Regions from separate parts of the Serratia bockelmannii genome, predicted to be linked through region 1. Evidence: predicted binding sites of a transcription regulator. Region 1 holds the regulator's gene; each other region holds the start of a gene.

What was found. The regulator sigma-54, encoded in region 1, starts transcription at its own class of promoters, with help from an activator protein. The targets are predictions, from matches to a motif close to GTTGGCACANNTTTCGCTNT.
Positions count from the first base shown of each region.
Region 2: glnA (glutamate--ammonia ligase) is a predicted target of sigma-54. The motif match lies at 3,678-3,697, and genes of this name have one in related genera.
Region 3: glnK (P-II family nitrogen regulator) is a predicted target of sigma-54. The motif match lies at 2,750-2,769, and genes of this name have one in related genera.

Region 1 covers NZ_CP196512.1:4,624,306-4,630,520, forward strand. The annotation lists gene kdsD (arabinose-5-phosphate isomerase KdsD) at 1-208, shown strand, start outside; gene kdsC (3-deoxy-manno-octulosonate-8-phosphatase KdsC) at 226-780, shown strand; gene lptC (LPS export ABC transporter periplasmic protein LptC) at 777-1,355, shown strand; gene lptA (lipopolysaccharide ABC transporter substrate-binding protein LptA) at 1,324-1,863, shown strand; gene lptB (LPS export ABC transporter ATP-binding protein) at 1,870-2,595, shown strand; gene rpoN (RNA polymerase factor sigma-54) at 2,648-4,081, shown strand; gene hpf (ribosome hibernation promoting factor) at 4,105-4,392, shown strand; gene ptsN (PTS IIA-like nitrogen regulatory protein PtsN) at 4,548-5,009, shown strand; gene rapZ (RNase adapter RapZ) at 5,139-5,993, shown strand; gene npr (PTS phosphocarrier protein NPr) at 5,990-6,215, shown strand, end outside.
Region 2 covers NZ_CP196512.1:5,144,265-5,150,479, reverse strand. The annotation lists gene glnG (nitrogen regulation protein NR(I)) at 1-937, opposite strand, end outside; gene glnL (nitrogen regulation protein NR(II)) at 946-1,995, opposite strand; gene glnA (glutamate--ammonia ligase) at 2,189-3,598, opposite strand; gene typA (ribosome-dependent GTPase TypA) at 3,969-5,792, shown strand; gene yihX (glucose-1-phosphatase) at 5,958-6,215, shown strand, end outside.
Region 3 covers NZ_CP196512.1:1,089,590-1,095,804, reverse strand. The annotation lists gene tesB (acyl-CoA thioesterase II) at 84-947, shown strand; gene amtB (ammonium transporter AmtB) at 1,038-2,324, opposite strand; gene glnK (P-II family nitrogen regulator) at 2,361-2,699, opposite strand; gene smdB (multidrug efflux ABC transporter permease/ATP-binding subunit SmdB) at 2,980-4,758, opposite strand; gene smdA (multidrug efflux ABC transporter permease/ATP-binding subunit SmdA) at 4,751-6,215, opposite strand, start outside.

The sequences.
Region 1 (6,215 bases):
GGTGTTCGACATGGGCATCAACCTGCACGAAGCGAAGATCGCCGATGTCATGACGCCGGGCGGCGTGCGGGTGCGCCCCAACATCCTGGCGGTCGATGCATTGAACCTGATGCAACAACGCCACATCACTGCGCTGCTGGTTGCCGATGGCGACCAACTGCTGGGTGTGGTACATATGCATGACATGCTGCGCGCCGGCGTCGTTTAATTAAGGAATAGAACAAAATGAGTATGGTAGAAACCTGCTACGGGCCGGTAGAACAAGAGGTTATGGCGCGTGCCGGTAACATCCGCCTGTTGATTTGCGACGTTGACGGCGTGCTGTCGGACGGCCTGATCTTCATGGGCAACAACGGTGAAGAACTGAAGGCGTTCAACGTGCGCGATGGCTACGGCATCCGCTGCTTGAAAACCTCGGACATCGAGGTGGCAATCATTACCGGACGCTCCGCCAAGCTGCTGGAAGACCGTGCGCAAACGCTCGGTATCACCCATCTGTATCAGGGGCAATCCGATAAGCTTTTGGCCTTCCGTGAACTGTTGGATAAACTGTCGTTAACGGCGGATCAGGTCGCCTATATCGGCGATGACCTGATCGACTGGCCGGTGATGGCGCAGGTCGGCCTGGCGGTCGCGGTGGCGGACGCCCACCCGCTGCTGACGCCGCGCGCCCACTACGTCACCCGCATTGCCGGCGGCCGCGGTGCGGTACGCGAACTGTGCGACATCATTCTTTTGGCTCAAAATAAGCTGGAGGACGCCAAAGGGCTGTCGATATGAGTAAAACCAAACTGTGGATCACCATCCTGTTGACGGTGATCGTTCTGGCGCTGATCGGCTGGAACATGACGGACTTCAGCGACGACACGGCCCCGGGCCCGGTCAACGATCAGGATCCGACTTACCAGAGCCAGCACACGGTCACCGTGGTGTACAACCCAGCCGGCAAGCTGAATTATAAACTGGTGGCGGAAGACGCGAAGTATTACACCGCCGGCGAGCTGAGCTGGTTCACCCAGCCGGTGATGACGCTGTTCGATGAGAATGCGGTGGCCACCTGGTCAGTTCGCGCCGATCGCGCCAAACTGACTAAAGACCGGATGCTGTATCTGTATGGTCACGTCGAGGTTAACAGCCTGACCACCACCTCGCAGCTGGAAAAAATTAAGACGGACAACGCTCAGGTAAACCTGGTCACCCAGGACGTCACCTCCGATGACGAAGTCACGCTTTACGGGACCAATTTTACCTCTAACGGCATGAAAATGCGTGGGAACCTGCGGACCAAAACCGCTGAGCTGATTGATAAGGTTAAGACCAACTATGAAATTCAGAACCAAAAACCAACTCCGTAACCTGTTGCTCGGCAGCTTAGTTTTGGCCGCCAGCGCCCCCGCTCTGGCGCTGAAATCCGACTCCAGCCAGCCGGTCAGCATCGACTCGCTCAAGCAGTCGTTGGACATGCAAAGCAACGTCAGCACCTTCACTGACAACGTGGTGATCAAACAGGGCACCATCGATATTCGCGCCGACAAGGTGGTCGTCACCCGCCCGGGCGGAGATCAGAATAAGACCTATATTGAAGCGTTCGGCAACCCGGTAACCTTCTACCAGATGCAGGACAGCGGCAAGCCGGTCAAAGGCCACGCGCAAAAAGTGCGCTACGACGTGGCGACCCAGCTGGTGACCCTGACGGGCAACGCCTATCTGGAGCAGCTCGACAGCAACGTGAAAGGCGATCGCATCACCTATCTGGTGCAACAGCAGCAAATGCAGGCGTTTAGCGACAAAGGCAAACGCGTGACAACGGTTCTGGTACCGTCGCAGTTGCAAGACAAAAACGGGCAAAAAAAGAGTAACTAATCACTTATGGCAACACTCATCGCAGAAAACCTGGCGAAAGCCTACAAGGGCCGTAAAGTTGTCGAAGACGTCAGCCTGAAAGTGAAATCCGGCGAGATCGTCGGCCTGCTCGGGCCGAACGGCGCCGGTAAAACCACCACCTTCTACATGGTGGTCGGCATCGTGCCGCGCGACGCCGGGCGCATCGTGATCGACGAAGAAGACATCAGCCTGCTGCCGCTGCACGCCCGCGCGCGCCGCGGCATCGGCTATCTGCCGCAGGAAGCGTCGATCTTCCGCCGCCTGAGCGTGTACGACAACCTGATGGCGGTGCTGGAGATCCGTCCCGATCTCACCAGCGAACAGCGCGAAGACCGCGCCAAAGAGCTGATGGAAGAGTTCCATATCTCCCATCTGCGCGACAGCCTCGGCCAGGCGCTGTCCGGCGGCGAACGCCGCCGCGTCGAAATCGCCCGCGCGCTGGCGGCCAACCCGAAATTCATTCTGCTGGACGAACCCTTTGCCGGGGTGGATCCGATTTCCGTTATCGATATCAAGAAAATCATCGAGCACCTGCGTGACAGCGGCCTGGGCGTGCTGATCACCGACCACAACGTGCGCGAGACGCTGGACGTGTGTGAACGCGCCTACATCGTCAGCCAGGGCAAACTGATTGCCCACGGCACGCCGGATGCTATTCTGGCCGACGAGCAGGTTAAACGCGTTTATCTGGGCGAAGAGTTCCGCCTCTAAGCGCCGGCGCGCCCTGCGGGGCGACACCGTTAACGGAAGTAGACAGAAAACTATGAAGCAAGGTTTGCAACTCAGGCTCAGCCAACAGCTGGCCATGACACCTCAGCTCCAGCAGGCGATCCGCCTGCTGCAGTTGTCCACGCTTGAGCTTCAGCAAGAGATCCAGCTGGCGCTGGAGAGCAATCCGCTGCTTGAACAGACCGATCTGCACGACGAAATCGACGCCAAAGAAACCCAGGAGACCGAGGGGCTCGATACCCGCGAGGCGCTGGAACAGAAAGACATGCCGGAAGAGCTGCCGCTGGACGCCACCTGGGATGAGATCTACACCGCCGGCACACCGTCCGGCACCGGCACCGACTACAGCGACGACGAGCTGCCGGTCTATCAGGGCGAAACCACCCAAACGCTGCAGGATTATCTGATGTGGCAGGTGGATCTGACGCCGTTTTCCGATACCGATGCCGCCATCGCCACTTCCATCGTCGACGCGGTGGATGACACCGGCTATCTCACCGTCCCGCTGGAAGACATTCTGGAAAGCCTGGGCGACGAGAACGTGACCCTCGAGGAAGTCGAGGCGGTGCTGAAGCGCGTGCAGCGTTTTGATCCGATCGGCGTCGCCGCGCGCGATCTGCGCGATTGCCTGCTGGTGCAGCTCTCCCAATACGCCAAAGATACGCCTTATCTGGCCGAAGCGCGGCTGATCATCAGCGAGCATCTGGATCTGTTGGCCAACCATGACTTTCGCAGCCTGATGCGATCAACCCGGCTAAAAGAAGATACACTGAAAGAAGCGATGCTGCTGATTCAGTCGCTCGATCCGCGCCCGGGGCAGTCGATCAATACCGGTGAATCGGAATATGTGATTCCGGACGTGCTGGTACGCAAGACGCAGAACAAATGGACGGTCGAGCTCAACGGCGACAGCGTGCCGCGTTTGAAGATCAATCAGCAGTACGCCGCGCTGGGCAACAGCGCCCGCAGCGAAGCCGACGGCCAGTTTATCCGCAGCAACCTGCAGGAAGCCAAGTGGTTGATTAAAAGCCTGGAGAGCCGCAACGAAACGCTGCTGAAGGTCACCCGCTGCATCGTCAGCCAGCAGCAGGCGTTCTTCGAGCAAGGCGAAGAGTTTATGAAACCCATGGTGCTGGCGGATATCGCCCAGGCCGTGGAGATGCATGAATCGACGATCTCGCGCGTTACCACGCAGAAGTTTCTGCACAGCCCGCGCGGCATTTTCGAATTGAAATATTTCTTCTCCAGCCACGTGAATACCGACAGCGGCGGCGAAGCCTCCTCGACGGCGATCCGCGCGTTGGTGAAGAAATTGATTGCGGCGGAAAACCCCGCCAAACCACTCAGCGACAGCAAGCTGGCCACCCTGCTCGCCGATCAGGGGATCATCGTGGCCCGGCGCACCGTCGCCAAGTACCGAGAGTCTTTGTCCATCCCGCCGTCGAACCAGCGTAAACAGTTGGTTTGACCTCTATTGAGAAGGAAGACACTATGCAGCTCAACATTACCGGACACCACATCGAAATCACCGATCCGTTGCGCGAGTTCGTGAACAACAAGTTCGCCAAACTCGAACAGTATTTTGATCGCATCAATCAGGTGTATGTTGTATTAAGTGTGGAAAAAGTGCAGCAAATTGCGGAAGCAACGGTGCACGTGAATGGAGGCGAGTTGCACGCCACCTCGGAAGACGAGAATATGTATGCCGCAATTGATACGCTGATCGATAAATTGGCACGTCAATTGAACAAACATAAAGACAAATTGAAGCAACACTGACACCCTAACCCATTCCGTGAGGTTGCCTCCGTCGCAGCCTCGCCCTTCGGCGCGTGACCCGCATGGGTGACGCGCCGAACGGTAATCAGGGTTAAAACCGACGAAAAACCGCCTTGCCGGGTGCGCCCGGCGGCGCGGTTTTAAGTGAAGATGAGATGAACAACGAATATATGCAATTAAGCTCGGTGTTAAACATCGAGTGCACCAAAAGCTCGGTACACTGCACCAGCAAGAAGCGGGCTTTGGAAATTATCAGCGAACTGGCCGCCAAACAGCTCAATCTGCCTTCGCAGGTGGTGTTTGACGCGGTTCTCACCCGGGAACGCATGGGCAGCACCGGTATCGGCAACGGTATCGCCATTCCCCACGGCAAACTGGAAGAGGACACACTGCGGGCCGTTGGCGTGTTTATCCGTCTCGACCAACCCATCGCTTTCGACGCTATCGACAACCAGCCGGTCGACCTGCTGTTCGCGCTGCTGGTGCCTGCCGATCAGTGCAAAACCCATTTGCATACCCTGTCGCTGGTCGCCAAACGCCTGGCCGACAAAACCGTATGCCGCCGCCTGCGCGCCGCGCAAAGCGACGAAGAACTTTACCAAATCATCACCGAGTGATACCCGGTCGGCGTGACTTCCAGCCCGGATAACGTTACTGTTTCACGATGATGGATCCGGCCTCGGCCGGAATAACAAAGTTTACACCGGTGGCGATGAACGCCGCCGCGATGCCAGGGGAGTTGCCACATGGTGCTGATGATTGTCAGCGGCCGTTCCGGTTCCGGAAAATCCGTCGCCTTGCGGGCGCTGGAAGACATGGGTTTTTACTGCGTTGACAACCTGCCGGTGGTTCTGCTGCCGCAGCTCGCCAATACGCTGGCGGAACGCAATATCTCCGCGGCGGTCAGCATCGACGTGCGCAACATGCCGGAATCGCCGGAAGTGTTCGAATACGCGATGACTCAACTGCCGGACAGCTTCTCGCCGCAGCTGCTGTTCCTCGACGCCGATCGCAACACGCTGATCCGCCGTTACAGCGACACCCGCCGCCTGCACCCGCTCTCCAGCAAAAACCTGTCGCTAGAAAGCGCCATTGACGAAGAGAGCGATCTCCTCGAACCGCTGCGCTCCCGGGCCGACCTGATTATCGACACCTCGGAAATGTCGGTGCACGAACTGGCCGAAATGCTGCGCACCCGCCTGCTCGGCAAGCGCGAACGCGAACTGACCATGGTGTTCGAATCCTTCGGCTTCAAGCACGGTATTCCGATCGACGCCGACTACGTGTTCGACGTGCGCTTCCTGCCGAACCCGCACTGGGATCCGAAGCTGCGGCCGATGACCGGTCTGGACAAGCCGGTAGCGTCGTTCCTCGATCGCCATACCGAAGTGCACAACTTCATCTACCAGACCCGCAGCTACCTGGAACAATGGCTGCCGATGCTGGAAACCAACAACCGCAGCTACCTGACGGTCGCCATCGGCTGTACCGGCGGCAAACACCGTTCGGTGTACGTGGCGGAACAGCTGGCCGATTACTTCCGCTCGCGCGGCAAGAACGTGCAATCGCGCCACCGCACGCTGGAAAAGCGCAAGCAATGACGGTCAAACAGACGGTTGAAATCAAAAACAAGCTGGGCATGCACGCGCGCCCGGCGATGAAACTGTTCGAACTGGTGCAAAGCTTCGACGCCGAAGTGATGCTGCGCAACGAAAGCGGCACCGAAGCCGAAGCCAGCAGCGTCATCGCGCTGCTGATGCTGGACTCCGCCCAAGGTCGGCACATCGAAGTCGAAGCGACCGGCCCCGATGAAGTCAACGCGC
Region 2 (6,215 bases), 520 kb from region 1:
GCAGCGGCGGCAGGTGTACGCGGATCACGTTCAGGCGATGGAACAGGTCTTCGCGGAACTTGCCTTCCTGTACCCGCAGCTCCAGGTTTTGGTGCGTGGCGGCGATAATGCGCACGTCGACCTTCACCGGCGCATAGCCGCCGACCCGGTAGAACTGGCCGTCCGCCAGCACCCGCAGCAGGCGCGTTTGCACGTCGAGCGGCATATCGCCGATCTCGTCGAGGAACAGCGTGCCGCCGTCGGCCTGTTCAAAGCGTCCCTGACGGATTTGGTTCGCACCGGTGAAGGCGCCTTTCTCGTGGCCAAACAGCTCCGACTCGATCAGGTCTTTGGGGATGGCAGCCATGTTCAGGGCGATGAACGGCGACTTGGCGCGCGGGCTGTGGCGGTGCAGCGCATGCGCCACCAGCTCTTTGCCGGTGCCGGATTCGCCGTTGATCAGCACGCTGATCGACGAACGCGAGAGCCGGCCGATGATGCGAAATACGTCCTGCATCGCCGGCGCTTCGCCGATGATGTCCGCCGCCGGATCGCTGGCCGGCTGGCTGCGCACCGGCTGCTGCTGCTCCTGATAATGGCTGATGGCGCGCTCGACCAGCGCCACTGCTTCGTCGATGTCGAACGGCTTCGGCAGGTAGTCGAAGGCCCCTTGCTGATAGGCGCTGACGGCGGCGTCCAAATCCGAATGCGCGGTCATGATGATCACCGGCAGCATTGGATGGCGCTGTTTGATCTGTTTGAGCAGCGCCAGACCGTCTATACCCGGCATGCGGATGTCGGATAGCAGCACGTCGGGGGTTTGCGTGGCCAAGGCTTCCAGCACGTCATTGCCGCCTTCGAAGGTGGCGCAGCTCAGGCCCGCGCCGGTGAGCGCGCGCTCAAGCACCCAGCGGATGGAGCTATCGTCATCGACGATCCAGACTATCCCTCGTTGCATAGCAAACCTCACTGACGAATGGGCAGGTAGACCGAGAATTCGGTATGACCTGGCCAACTGTTGAATTCAATTTTTCCGCAATGCTGATCGATCAGATTGCGGGCGATGGATAATCCCAGGCCGGTACCGCCTTCACGGCCGCTGACCATCGGGTAGAACAGCGTGTCCTGCAGCTGCGCCGGCACGCCGGGGCCGTCGTCTTCGACGTCGATACGTGCCGCCAGGCGGTAGCGGGTACCGTGCAACGTAATCTGAAACGCGGTGCGGGTGCGCAGCGTGATGGTGCCGCCCGCCTCGCCCAGCGCCTGCAGCGCATTGCGGGTGATGTTCAGCAGCACCTGTTCTATCTGATCCGGGTCATGAGCCATTTCCGGCAGACTCGGATCGTAGTCGCGCACCAGCGTGACGTTATCCGGCATTTCCAGGGACACCAGTTGGCAGACGCGCTCCGCGACCTGATGAATGCTCTGGGTAATATGCTGGCCGGGCCGCTGCGGCCCGAGCAGACGATCCACCAGATTACGCAGCCGATCGGCCTGCTCAATGATCACCTTGGTGTATTCGGTCAGCGCCGGATCGGGCAGCGCTTTGGCCAGCAGCTGCGCTGCGCCGCGCAGGCCGCCCAGCGGGTTTTTAATTTCGTGCGCCAAACCGCGCACCAGATCGCGGGCTGCCACCTGTTGGGCATGTTGCAGCTGTTCCTGGCTCAGGCGGCGCTGATTGTCCATCGGCGCCAGCTCGACCAGGATATAGCCTTCCGGCAGCGCCTGAGCGGTCAGGGAAAGGATATGCGCGCGGCCGTCGACCACCAGGGTCACTTCGTTGTCCGTGAAGCCCTGCCCGGCGCGCAGGCTTTCACGCATCAGAGAGACGTTCAGCGAAAAATAACCGAGCAAATCGGGCAGCGGCGTGCCGAACAGCTTGCGGGAGCTTTGCGCCAGCAGCTGCTGTGCCGCCGGGTTGGCGTAGTGAACCGCCAGAGAGTCATCCAACAGCAGGATGCTGTTGATGAGTGAATTGAGGATCTGCCCAGCATCGGGCAGCTTGCCAGTTGCCATACAGCAGACTCCTGCACCTTTTTAGTGCATCTATCCTACTCCATCCGGGATCGGCGCGGTATGGAATAGTTTTGCAGAAAATACGGTGGAGAAAAAAACCCATCCGAAGATGGGCTGAAAGTTTCCACGGCAACAAAAAAGCGATAACAAAAATATGGGCGCCGTCCGCCTGCGCAGACGGCGCGGGTAGGGCTTAGACGCTGTAGTACAGTTCGAACTCAACCGGGTGTGGCGTCATACGAACGCGGTCCATCTCTTCTTTGCGCAGTTCGATGTAGGCATCGATCGCATCGTCGGTGAACACGCCGCCGCGGGTCAGGAACTCGCGGTCTTCGTTCAGTGCGGCCATCGCCTCGTCCAGCGAGCCGGCCACTTTTGGGATCTCGGCTTCTTCTTCCGGCGGCAGGTCGTACAGGTTTTTGTCCATGGCGTCGCCAGGGTGGATCTTGTTGATGATGCCGTCCAGGCCGGCCATCAGCAGTGCGGCGAAGCACAGGTATGGGTTAGCCGCCGGATCCGGGAAGCGGGCTTCGATGCGGCGCGCTTTCGGGCTGGCGACCACCGGGATACGGATGGACGCGGAGCGGTTACGGGCGGAGTAGGCCAGCATCACCGGCGCTTCGTAGCCCGGTACCAGACGCTTGTACGAGTTGGTGGTCGGGTTGGCCAGCGCGTTGATCGCCTTGGCGTGCTTGATGATGCCGCCGATGTAGAACAGCGCGGTTTCAGACAGGCCGCCGTATTTGTCGCCGGCGAACAGGTTGGTGCCGTTCTTGGACAGCGACATGTGGCAGTGCATGCCGGAACCGTTGTCGCCGAACATAGGCTTCGGCATGAAGGTCGCGGTTTTACCGAAGGCGTGTGCCACGTTATGCACCACGTATTTGTAGATCTGAATTTCGTCGGCTTTTTTGGTCATGGTGTTGAAGCGGGTTGCCACTTCGTTCTGACCGGCGGTCGCCACTTCGTGGTGGTGCGCTTCAACCACCAGGCCCATCTCTTCCATGGTCAAACACATGGTGGAACGCAGATCCTGCGAAGAGTCGACCGGTGGAACCGGGAAGTAACCGCCTTTCACCGCCGGACGGTGGCCTTTGTTGCCGCCGTCGTATTTTGTGCCGGAGTTCCAGGCGCCTTCGATGTCGTCGATGGCCACGTGGGAACCGCGGATGCTGCTGCCGAAGCGAATGTCGTCGAACAGGAAGAATTCAGGCTCTGGCCCGAACAGGACGGTGTCCGCGATGCCGGAGGAGCGCAGGAAGTCTTCGGCGCGTTTGGAGATGGAGCGCGGGTCGCGATCGTAGCCTTGCATGGTGCCCGGCTCGAGAATGTCGCAGCGAATGATCAGCGTAGGTTCTTCGAAGAACGGATCCAGAACCGCCGTGCTGGCATCCGGCATCAGTACCATGTCAGATTCGTTGATGCCCTTCCAACCACCGATAGAGGAGCCGTCAAACATTTTGCCTTCTTCGAAGAAGTCGGCGTTTACCTGATGAGCCGGGATAGTCACGTGCTGTTCCTTACCCTTGGTGTCAGTGAAACGCAGGTCTACGAATTTCACTTCATGCTCATTCAGCATCGTCAAAACGTGTTCAGCGGACATACTTAACTCTCCCGGTTTATCATTGTCGTCGTCGTGGAACGAATCTGTGGAACTGGCTTTTTTTCGCCTTGAAAAGACTAAAGCGAAAAGCGTGCCAACTTTTTAAAAAGGCGTTCATCGCCTTTCTGCGCGGGTTTTACCCAGCCACAGTATGCACCATCAGCGATAAATTGCACTGTTATGGTGCAATCGGGGTGGGCGTGGGCACTGAAATGGTGCAAAAGTGCAACGATTGCGGCTTTTTGCACCGTGAAAGGGATCACAAACTGACCGGTACGCGGTTGTTTATAAGAGATGGTTGTGATCTTGTTTAGTCCCTCGCTTAATACGTGTACAATAGCGCGCTATTTCTAATGCCCGAGGCAAAGCTGTGATCGAAAATTTGCGTAACATCGCCATTATTGCCCACGTTGACCATGGTAAAACCACCCTGGTTGACAAGCTGCTGCAACAATCCGGTACTTTCGGAGAGCGTGCGGAAGCGACCGAACGCGTAATGGACTCCAACGATTTGGAGAAAGAGCGTGGGATTACCATCCTCGCAAAAAACACCGCCATTAATTGGAATGGTTACCGTATCAACATCGTGGATACCCCAGGACACGCCGACTTCGGCGGTGAGGTAGAGCGCGTGATGTCGATGGTTGACTCGGTGCTGCTGGTTGTGGATGCAATGGATGGCCCTATGCCGCAAACCCGCTTCGTGACCAAGAAGGCCTTCGCCAACGGTCTGAAGCCGATCGTGGTCATCAACAAGGTTGACCGCCCTGGCGCGCGCCCTGACTGGGTTGTGGATCAGGTGTTCGACCTGTTCGTGAACCTCGACGCGACTGACGAGCAGCTCGACTTCCCGATCATCTACGCTTCTGCGCTGAACGGCATCGCCGGCGTCGACCACACCGACATGGCGGAAGACATGACCCCGCTGTATCAGGCGATCGTCGACCATGTGTCTGCGCCGCAGGTTGAGCTGGAAGCGCCATTCCAGATGCAGATCTCCCAGTTGGACTACAACAACTACCTGGGCGTTATCGGCATCGGCCGCATCAAGCGCGGTAAAGTGAAGCCGAACCAGCAGGTCACCATCATCGACAGCGAAGGTAAAACTCGCAACGGTAAAGTGGGTAAAGTGCTGGGTCACCTGGGTCTGGAGCGTATCGACAGCACCCTGGCGGAAGCGGGCGATATCATCGCCATCACCGGCCTGGGCGAGCTGAACATCTCTGACACCATCTGCGACACCAATGCCGTAGAAGCGCTGCCGGCGCTGTCCGTCGACGAACCGACCGTCACCATGTTCTTCAACGTCAACACCTCGCCGTTCTGCGGTAAAGAAGGTAAGTACGTGACGTCGCGTCAGATCCTTGACCGTCTGAACAAAGAGCTGGTGCACAACGTAGCGCTGCGCGTTGAAGAAACCGACGATGCGGACGCCTTCCGCGTCTCCGGCCGTGGTGAACTGCACCTGTCGGTGCTGATCGAAAACATGCGCCGTGAAGGTTTCGAGCTGGCGGTTTCCCGTCCGAAAGTTATCTTCCGCGAAATCGATGGCCGCAAGCAGGAGCCATTCGAGAACGTGACGCTGGATATCGAAGAGCAGCATCAGGGTTCCGTGATGCAGGCGATGGGTGAGCGTAAAGCTGACCTGAAAAACATGGATCCGGACGGTAAGGGCCGCGTGCGTCTCGACTACGTGATCCCAAGCCGCGGTCTGATCGGCTTCCGTAACGAATTCATGACCATGACTTCGGGCACCGGTCTGCTGTACTCCACCTTCAGCCACTACGACGACGTGCGTCCGGGCGAAGTGGGCCAGCGTCAGAACGGCGTGCTGATCTCCAACGGCCAGGGCAAAGCGGTCGCGTTCGCGCTGTTCGGCCTGCAGGATCGCGGCAAGCTGTTCCTGGGCCACGGTGCGGAAGTGTATGAAGGCCAGATCATCGGTATTCACTCACGTTCCAACGACCTGACCGTAAACTGCCTGACCGGTAAGAAGCTGACCAACATGCGTGCTTCCGGTACTGACGAAGCGACTACCCTGGTTCCGGCCATCAAAATGACCCTGGAGCAAGCTCTGGAGTTCATCGATGACGACGAACTGGTAGAAGTGACGCCAACCTCGATCCGTATCCGTAAGCGTCACCTGACGGAAAACGATCGTAAGCGTGCCAGCCGCGGTCCTAAAGACGCTTAATCGCTGATTGAGTGTCCCCTGCTTAGGGCGCGGCTCTCGCGCCCTGAGTTTTTTCCTCTGTTGTTCCCCGTTTGTGCGGCGCGCTATGCGCTTTTCCGTTCGCTCCCTGTTCAGCTGTTCCTTTTCCCGCTACAGTGAAATCTCACCGGCCCATAGGAGAGGACTATGCTGTATATCTTTGATTTAGGTAATGTGATCGTCGATATCGATTTCAAGCGTGTGCTGGGTGTGTGGAGCAATTTGAGCGGCACGCCGTTGGCGGTGCTGTCCGATCGTTTCACCATGGGTGAGGTGTTCCAGCAGCATGAGCGCGGTGAAATCAGCGATGAAGACTTCGCCGGCAAACTGTGCGATGAAATGGGCATCGCGCTCAGCTTTGAGCAGTTCGCCACCGGTTGGCAGGCGGTATTCGTCGCGCTGCGC
Region 3 (6,215 bases), 1.7 Mb from region 1:
CGGCCCTGTAATGCAAAATGTTGACGCCACGCCGTGATATTCCGCACACTGCGCAAAATGATTATTAGAAAGGTAACAATTTTATGAGCCAGGCATTGCAAAACCTCCTTGATCTGCTGGATCTGGAGAAAATCGAAGAAGGGCTGTTTCGCGGCCAAAGCGAAGATCTGGGGCTGCGCCAGGTGTTCGGTGGACAGGTTGTCGGCCAGGCGCTCTACGCCGCCAAGCAGACGGTGCCGGACGAGCGCAGCGTGCACTCGTTCCACAGCTACTTCCTGCGCCCGGGCGACAGCAGCAAACCCATCGTTTACGACGTAGAAACCCTGCGCGACGGCAACAGCTTCAGCGCCCGTCGCGTCAGCGCTATTCAGCACGGCAAACCTATTTTCTATATGACCGCCTCTTTCCAAAGCCCGGAAACCGGTTTCGAGCACCAGAACCTGATGCCGGACGTGCCGCCTCCAGAAGGGCTGCTGTCCGAGTCAGAGATCGCCCAGAAGCTGGCGCATATGCTGCCGGAAAAAGTACGCGAAAAATTTATCGGCCAGAAGCCGATCGAAATGCGCCCGGTGAAATTCCACAATCCGTTGAAAGGCAGCGTGGAAGAGCCGCATCGCTACGTGTGGTTCCGTGCCAACGGCAGCATGCCGGACGATCAGCGCATCCACCAATATCTGCTGGGCTACGCGTCGGACTTTAACTTCCTGCCGACGGCGCTGCAGCCACACGGCGTCGGCTTCCTCGAGCCGGGCATGCAGGTGGCCACCATTGACCACTCAATGTGGTTCCACCGTCCGTTCCGTATGGATGACTGGTTGCTGTACGCGGTGGAGAGCTCCTCCGCCTCCGGCGCACGGGGCTTTGTGCGCGGCCAGATCTACACTCGCGACGGAGTACTGGTCGCCACCACCGTGCAGGAAGGGGTGATTCGCCAGCGCGACGCCTAATCCGCAATATAAAGTAAGGGGAGATGTTTCCATCGCCCCTTTTTGCTTCATCATTATTTTAGTCTTTCGCGCACTGCCCTGCTTCGAGTCTTATTGGTTGTAGGCGCTCTCGCCGTGGCTGTTGACATCCAGCCCTTCGCGCTCCTGCTCTTCCGGTACTCTCAGCCCCACCATCGCGCCCGCAATCTTGAAGGCGATAAAGGCGGCGACGCTTGACCACACCAGCGTAATCACGACGCTCAGCAGCTGGATCCACACCTGATGGCCCATCGTCACGCCTTCGGCATAGCCGGTGCCACCGAGGGAAGAAGCGGTGAACACGCCGGTCAGCAGACAGCCGACAATGCCGCACACCCCGTGCACGCCGAACACGTCGCAGGTGTCGTCCACTTTCAGCCATTTCTTCAACGTCACGACGCCCCACAGGCCGGCAACGCCGCCTACCAGGCCGATGATCAACGCCCCACCCACGCCCACGGTGCCCGCCGCCGGCGTCACCGCAACCAGCCCGGCGATCATGCCGGAGCAGGCGCCCAGCAGCGAAGGCTTGCCGCGCAGCCCCCACTCTGCGAAGGTCCAGGAGAGAATGGCGCCCGCGGTAGCCACCACCGTGTTGAGGAATGCCAGGGCCGCGATGCCGTTGGCCGCGCTGGCGGAACCGGCGTTGAAACCGAACCAGCCGATATACAGGATGGACGCCCCGGTAAACACCATCGGCAGGTTGTGCGGTTTGAACGCCTCTTTACCGAAGCCGGCGCGTTTGCCGAGCAGATAGGCGCCGATCAGCCCCGCGCTGGCGGCGTTGATGTGTACCACGGTGCCGCCGGCGAAGTCCAGCGCGCCGTCGGTGGCCAGATAGCCACCGCCCCACACCATGTGCGCGATCGGCAGGTAAGACAGGGTGAACCACAGGATCGCGAAGATCAGCACCGCCGAGAAGCGAATGCGTTCGGCGAAGCCCCCCACCACCAGCGCCACGGTAATGCAGGCGAAGGAGGCTTGGAAAGCGACGTGGATCATCTGGCTGATGCTGCCAGTGACGCTGTCGATGCCGATGCCTTTCAGCATCGCCGTCTCGAATCCGCCGAACACCGCATTGCCTTCGCTGAACGCCAGGCTGTAGCCATACAGCACCCACAGCACGCAGACCAGCGCGAAGGTGACGGTGACCTGCGTCAGCATCGACAGCACGTTTTTGCCGCGCAGCAGGCCGCCGTAAAACAGCGCGATGCCCGGCAGCGTCATGAACAGCACCAACGCGGTGCAGATCATCATAAAGGCGTTGTCGGCCTTATCGGCGACCGCCGGGGCGGCCAGGGCCAAAGAAGGAACCAGGGTTACCGAACTCAGGCCCAACATGGATAACAGTCTTTTCATTATCAATCCATCCCCATTGCTTAACTGAGTTCGTGGTTACAGTGCCGATTCGTCGGTTTCGCCGGTGCGAATGCGGATCACGCGTTGCAATTCGGCAACGAAAATTTTGCCGTCGCCGATTTTGCCGGTATAGGCGGCTTTGCTAATCACATCAACCACTTCATCCAACTGATCGTCGGCGATAGCGATATCGATTTTGACCTTGGGCAAGAAATTGACGTTATATTCGGCGCCGCGATACAGCTCGGCATGCCCCTTCTGGCGGCCAAAGCCCTTCACTTCGGTTACGGTCAACCCCTGAATGCCCACGGAGGACAGAGCCTCGCGCACATCCTCCAGCTTGAACGGTTTGATTACCACGGTCACCAGCTTCATATTGCCCCTCCACGAATTAAGCCCAAACTCACCCCTGGTACGCGTCATATGTAGCAAAGGCTGTGCCAAATTTAATTTTGCATGACGATTCAGCGGATTAGCGCACACGCGGGCGCCGCCGCGACGCAGCGCAGCGCCGATACCTTGAATGGGTTAAATAATGCGCACTGATTTGGTGCACATCGCGTCGAAAAAGTGCAGAAAGGGGGCATGGCACAGGCGGGTTGCCTGCTTGTGGTGCGTGGGAAAGAAACAAGGGCCGCGATCGCGGCCCCTGGGATCAGGCGGGTTGACTCTCCTCGCGCACCGCTTCCGCCAACTGCTCGCCCGCCAGCTGCAGCTGATACATCTGGTAGTAGCGCCCCTGCTGCGCCAGCAGCTGTTGATGGTTGCCCTGCTCCACCGCGTGGCCACGATGCAGCACCAGAATGGAATCGGCATCGACGATGGTTGAGAGGCGGTGGGCGATCACCACCAGCGTGGTGTGCTCGCGGATCGCACGCAGCGCCCGCTGGATCGCCTGTTCGGTGCCCGAGTCGATATTGGCAGTCGCCTCGTCGAGAATCAAAATCTGCGGCGCCTGCACCAAGACCCGCGCCATCGCCAGCAGCTGTTTCTGCCCGACCGACAGGTTATTGCCCTGCTCCCCCAGGCGGGTGTGGATACCCTGCGGGAAGCCGCGCACCAGACTCGCCAACTGCACCGTTTCCAGCGCCCGCCAAACGGCGTCTTCCTCGATGTTACGCCCCAACGTGACGTTGGCCAGTACCGAATCGGCGATCACCACCGGATCCTGCTGCACCATCGCTACACCCTGACGCAGCGTGCGGTGCGACAGGCTGGATATCGGGCGTCCATCGAGACGCACTTCCCCCTCGCTGACCGGGTAATAGCCCATCAGCAAGTTGGCCAAGGTGCTCTTGCCGCTGCCGGTATGTCCGACCAGCGCCACGAAGCCGCGTGAGGGCACCGCCAGCGAAATATGCTGCAGCACCTTTTTGTCCGCACGGTAAGCGAAGCTCAGATCGGTGATGTCGATGCGGCCACCGGCCAGAGGACGATCGTCGGCACCGTAACTCTGCTGGCTGCGATCCATCAGCTCGAAAATGCGTTCGCCGGCCACCACCGCCTGCTGCAGGATCGACTGCTGTGACGTCAGCTCGATCAGCGGTTCATTCAGGCGCCCCAGGTAGTTGATGAAGGCGTAGAGGACGCCGACGCCAATCACGCCCTCGCCGCTGAAGCCGAACAGCATCAACAGGCCGCACAGCACCAGCGCCGAAAACAGGCTGAGCAGCGGCCGCAGCAGAAAACCGTCGAGCCGCAGGGTCTGCATGCGCGCAAGATAATGCGACTGGCTGGCGGCGCTCATGCGCTCGCCGAAGCGCACCTGCTGGCGGAACTGCTGAATCACGCCCATGCCGTTGATCACTTCGTTGAAACCGTCGTTGATGTCCGCCAGATAACTGCGCACCCGGCGCACAATCGGCGTGCTGTAGTATTGATAGATGCCCATCACCACGAACACCGCCGGGAAGATGCAGATAGCCACCAGCGCCATGCGCCAGTCGAGGCTGAACATCGCCACCAGCATGGCGCCGATCAGCGCGGCGCTTTTCAGCACCGTGGAGACCACCATCACGTACAGATCCTTGATCACTTCGGTGTCGTTGGTAACGCGCGAGATCAATTGCCCGACCGGTTGTGTGTCAAAGGCGCTGAGCGGTTGGCGCAGCGCGGCGTCCATCACGTCGGTACGCAACCGCTGCACCACGCCCACCGCCGCCTGGTTGAACAACAGCGCCTGGAAGTAGTGCAGCGCCGCCGCCAGCAACTCCAGCAGAATGTAGGCCGCCGCCAGCCCGCCGACAATCATCAACGGCAGTTGCCCTTTGGCGACGTAATTATCGATAAAATAGCTGACCAGGATCGGCCCAGCAACTTCCGCCGCCGCCGCTATCCACAGCATCAGCACCGCCAGCCCCAGCGGTTTGCGGTACGGCGAGCCGTAGGCCAGCAGCCGCTTCAGCGTCGGCCACAGCTTTTGCACTTTATTCATTGGCCAACGCCTCCTCGCCGTTTTCCGGCGCTTCGTCCAGCGCCGCTTCCAGCTGCTGATAACGGTACATATCGCGATACCAGCCCGGCTGCGCCGCCAGCGCCGCCGGATCGCCGCGCTGTGCAACGCCACCGTGCTGCATCACCAAGATTTCGCTGGCCTCGGTCAATGCCGACAGCCGGTGCGCGCTGATGATCACCGTGCGATCTTGCCCCCAGCTGCGCAGGTTGTGCAGGATTTGGTGTTCGGTACGGCCGTCCACCGCCGACAGCGCGTCATCGAGGATCAAGATCTCTGCATCCAGCAGCAGCGCACGCGCAATGGAGATGCGCTGTTTCTGCCCGCCCGACAACATCACGCCGCGTTCGCCCACCTCGGTGTCATAGCCCTGCGGCAACCGCAAAATGTCCTCATGGACGCTGGCCAGCCGCGCTGCCTGTTCGATCTGCGCCTGCGTCGCGCCCGGATGGCCCAGCGCGATGTTGTTCGCCACGGTATCGGAGAACAGGAACGGCGTTTGGCTCACCACCGACAGTCGCGAACGCCAGTCGTCAAGTTTGACCTGCGGCAACGGCAGGCCGTGATAGCGGATCTGCCCTTGGTCGACGTCGAACTGACGCTGGATCAGCGACAACAGCGTCGATTTACCGGCCCCGGTCGGCCCGCACAGCCCCAGCATTTGCCCTGGTTTCAGCGTCACCGCCACATCGTGCAGCGCCGGATGTGGGTTTTCCGGGTAGTGGAACGCGCGGATATCTACGTCCAGCACGCCGCGCCCGGCCGGCAGCGCCTGTGGGCCATCCTGCACCGCCGGCGCCTCATCAAGCAGGCTGCGGATGCGGCTGTAGGCCGCGCTGCCGCGTTCGACGATGTTGAACATCCAGGCCAGTGCCAGCATCGGCCAGATCATCAGGCCGAGATACATCACAAAGCTGGTCAGTTGCCCGAGCGTCAGCGAACCGTTCACCACCATCCAGCTGCCGCCGCCAATGGCCAGCAGGTTAGACGCACCGATGGCGATATAAATGGTCGGATCGAAGCGCGCATCCACCCGCGCCACGTGCATGTTCTTGGCCCCGGTCTGCGCCGCCACCTCGGCGAAGCGGTTGGATTGGTGATCTTCCAGCCCGAAGGCCTTGATCATGCGGATGCTGGTCATGCTTTCCTGCGCCTGATCGTTCAGGCTGGAAAACGCCGCCTGTGCCGATTTAAAGCGCTGGTGCAGCTGATCGCCGTAATATTTGATGGCGATCGCCATCAACGGCATCGGGATCAACGCCAGCACTGTCAGTTGCCAGCTGATTTGGGTGCTCATCACCACCAACACCACCAACCCCATCACCAGCGAATCCACCAGCGTCAGCACGCCTTCACCGGCGGCGAATACCACGCGATCCACGTCGTTGGTGGCGCGCGCCATCAGATCGCCAGTGCGGTGACGCAGGTAAAACGCGGGG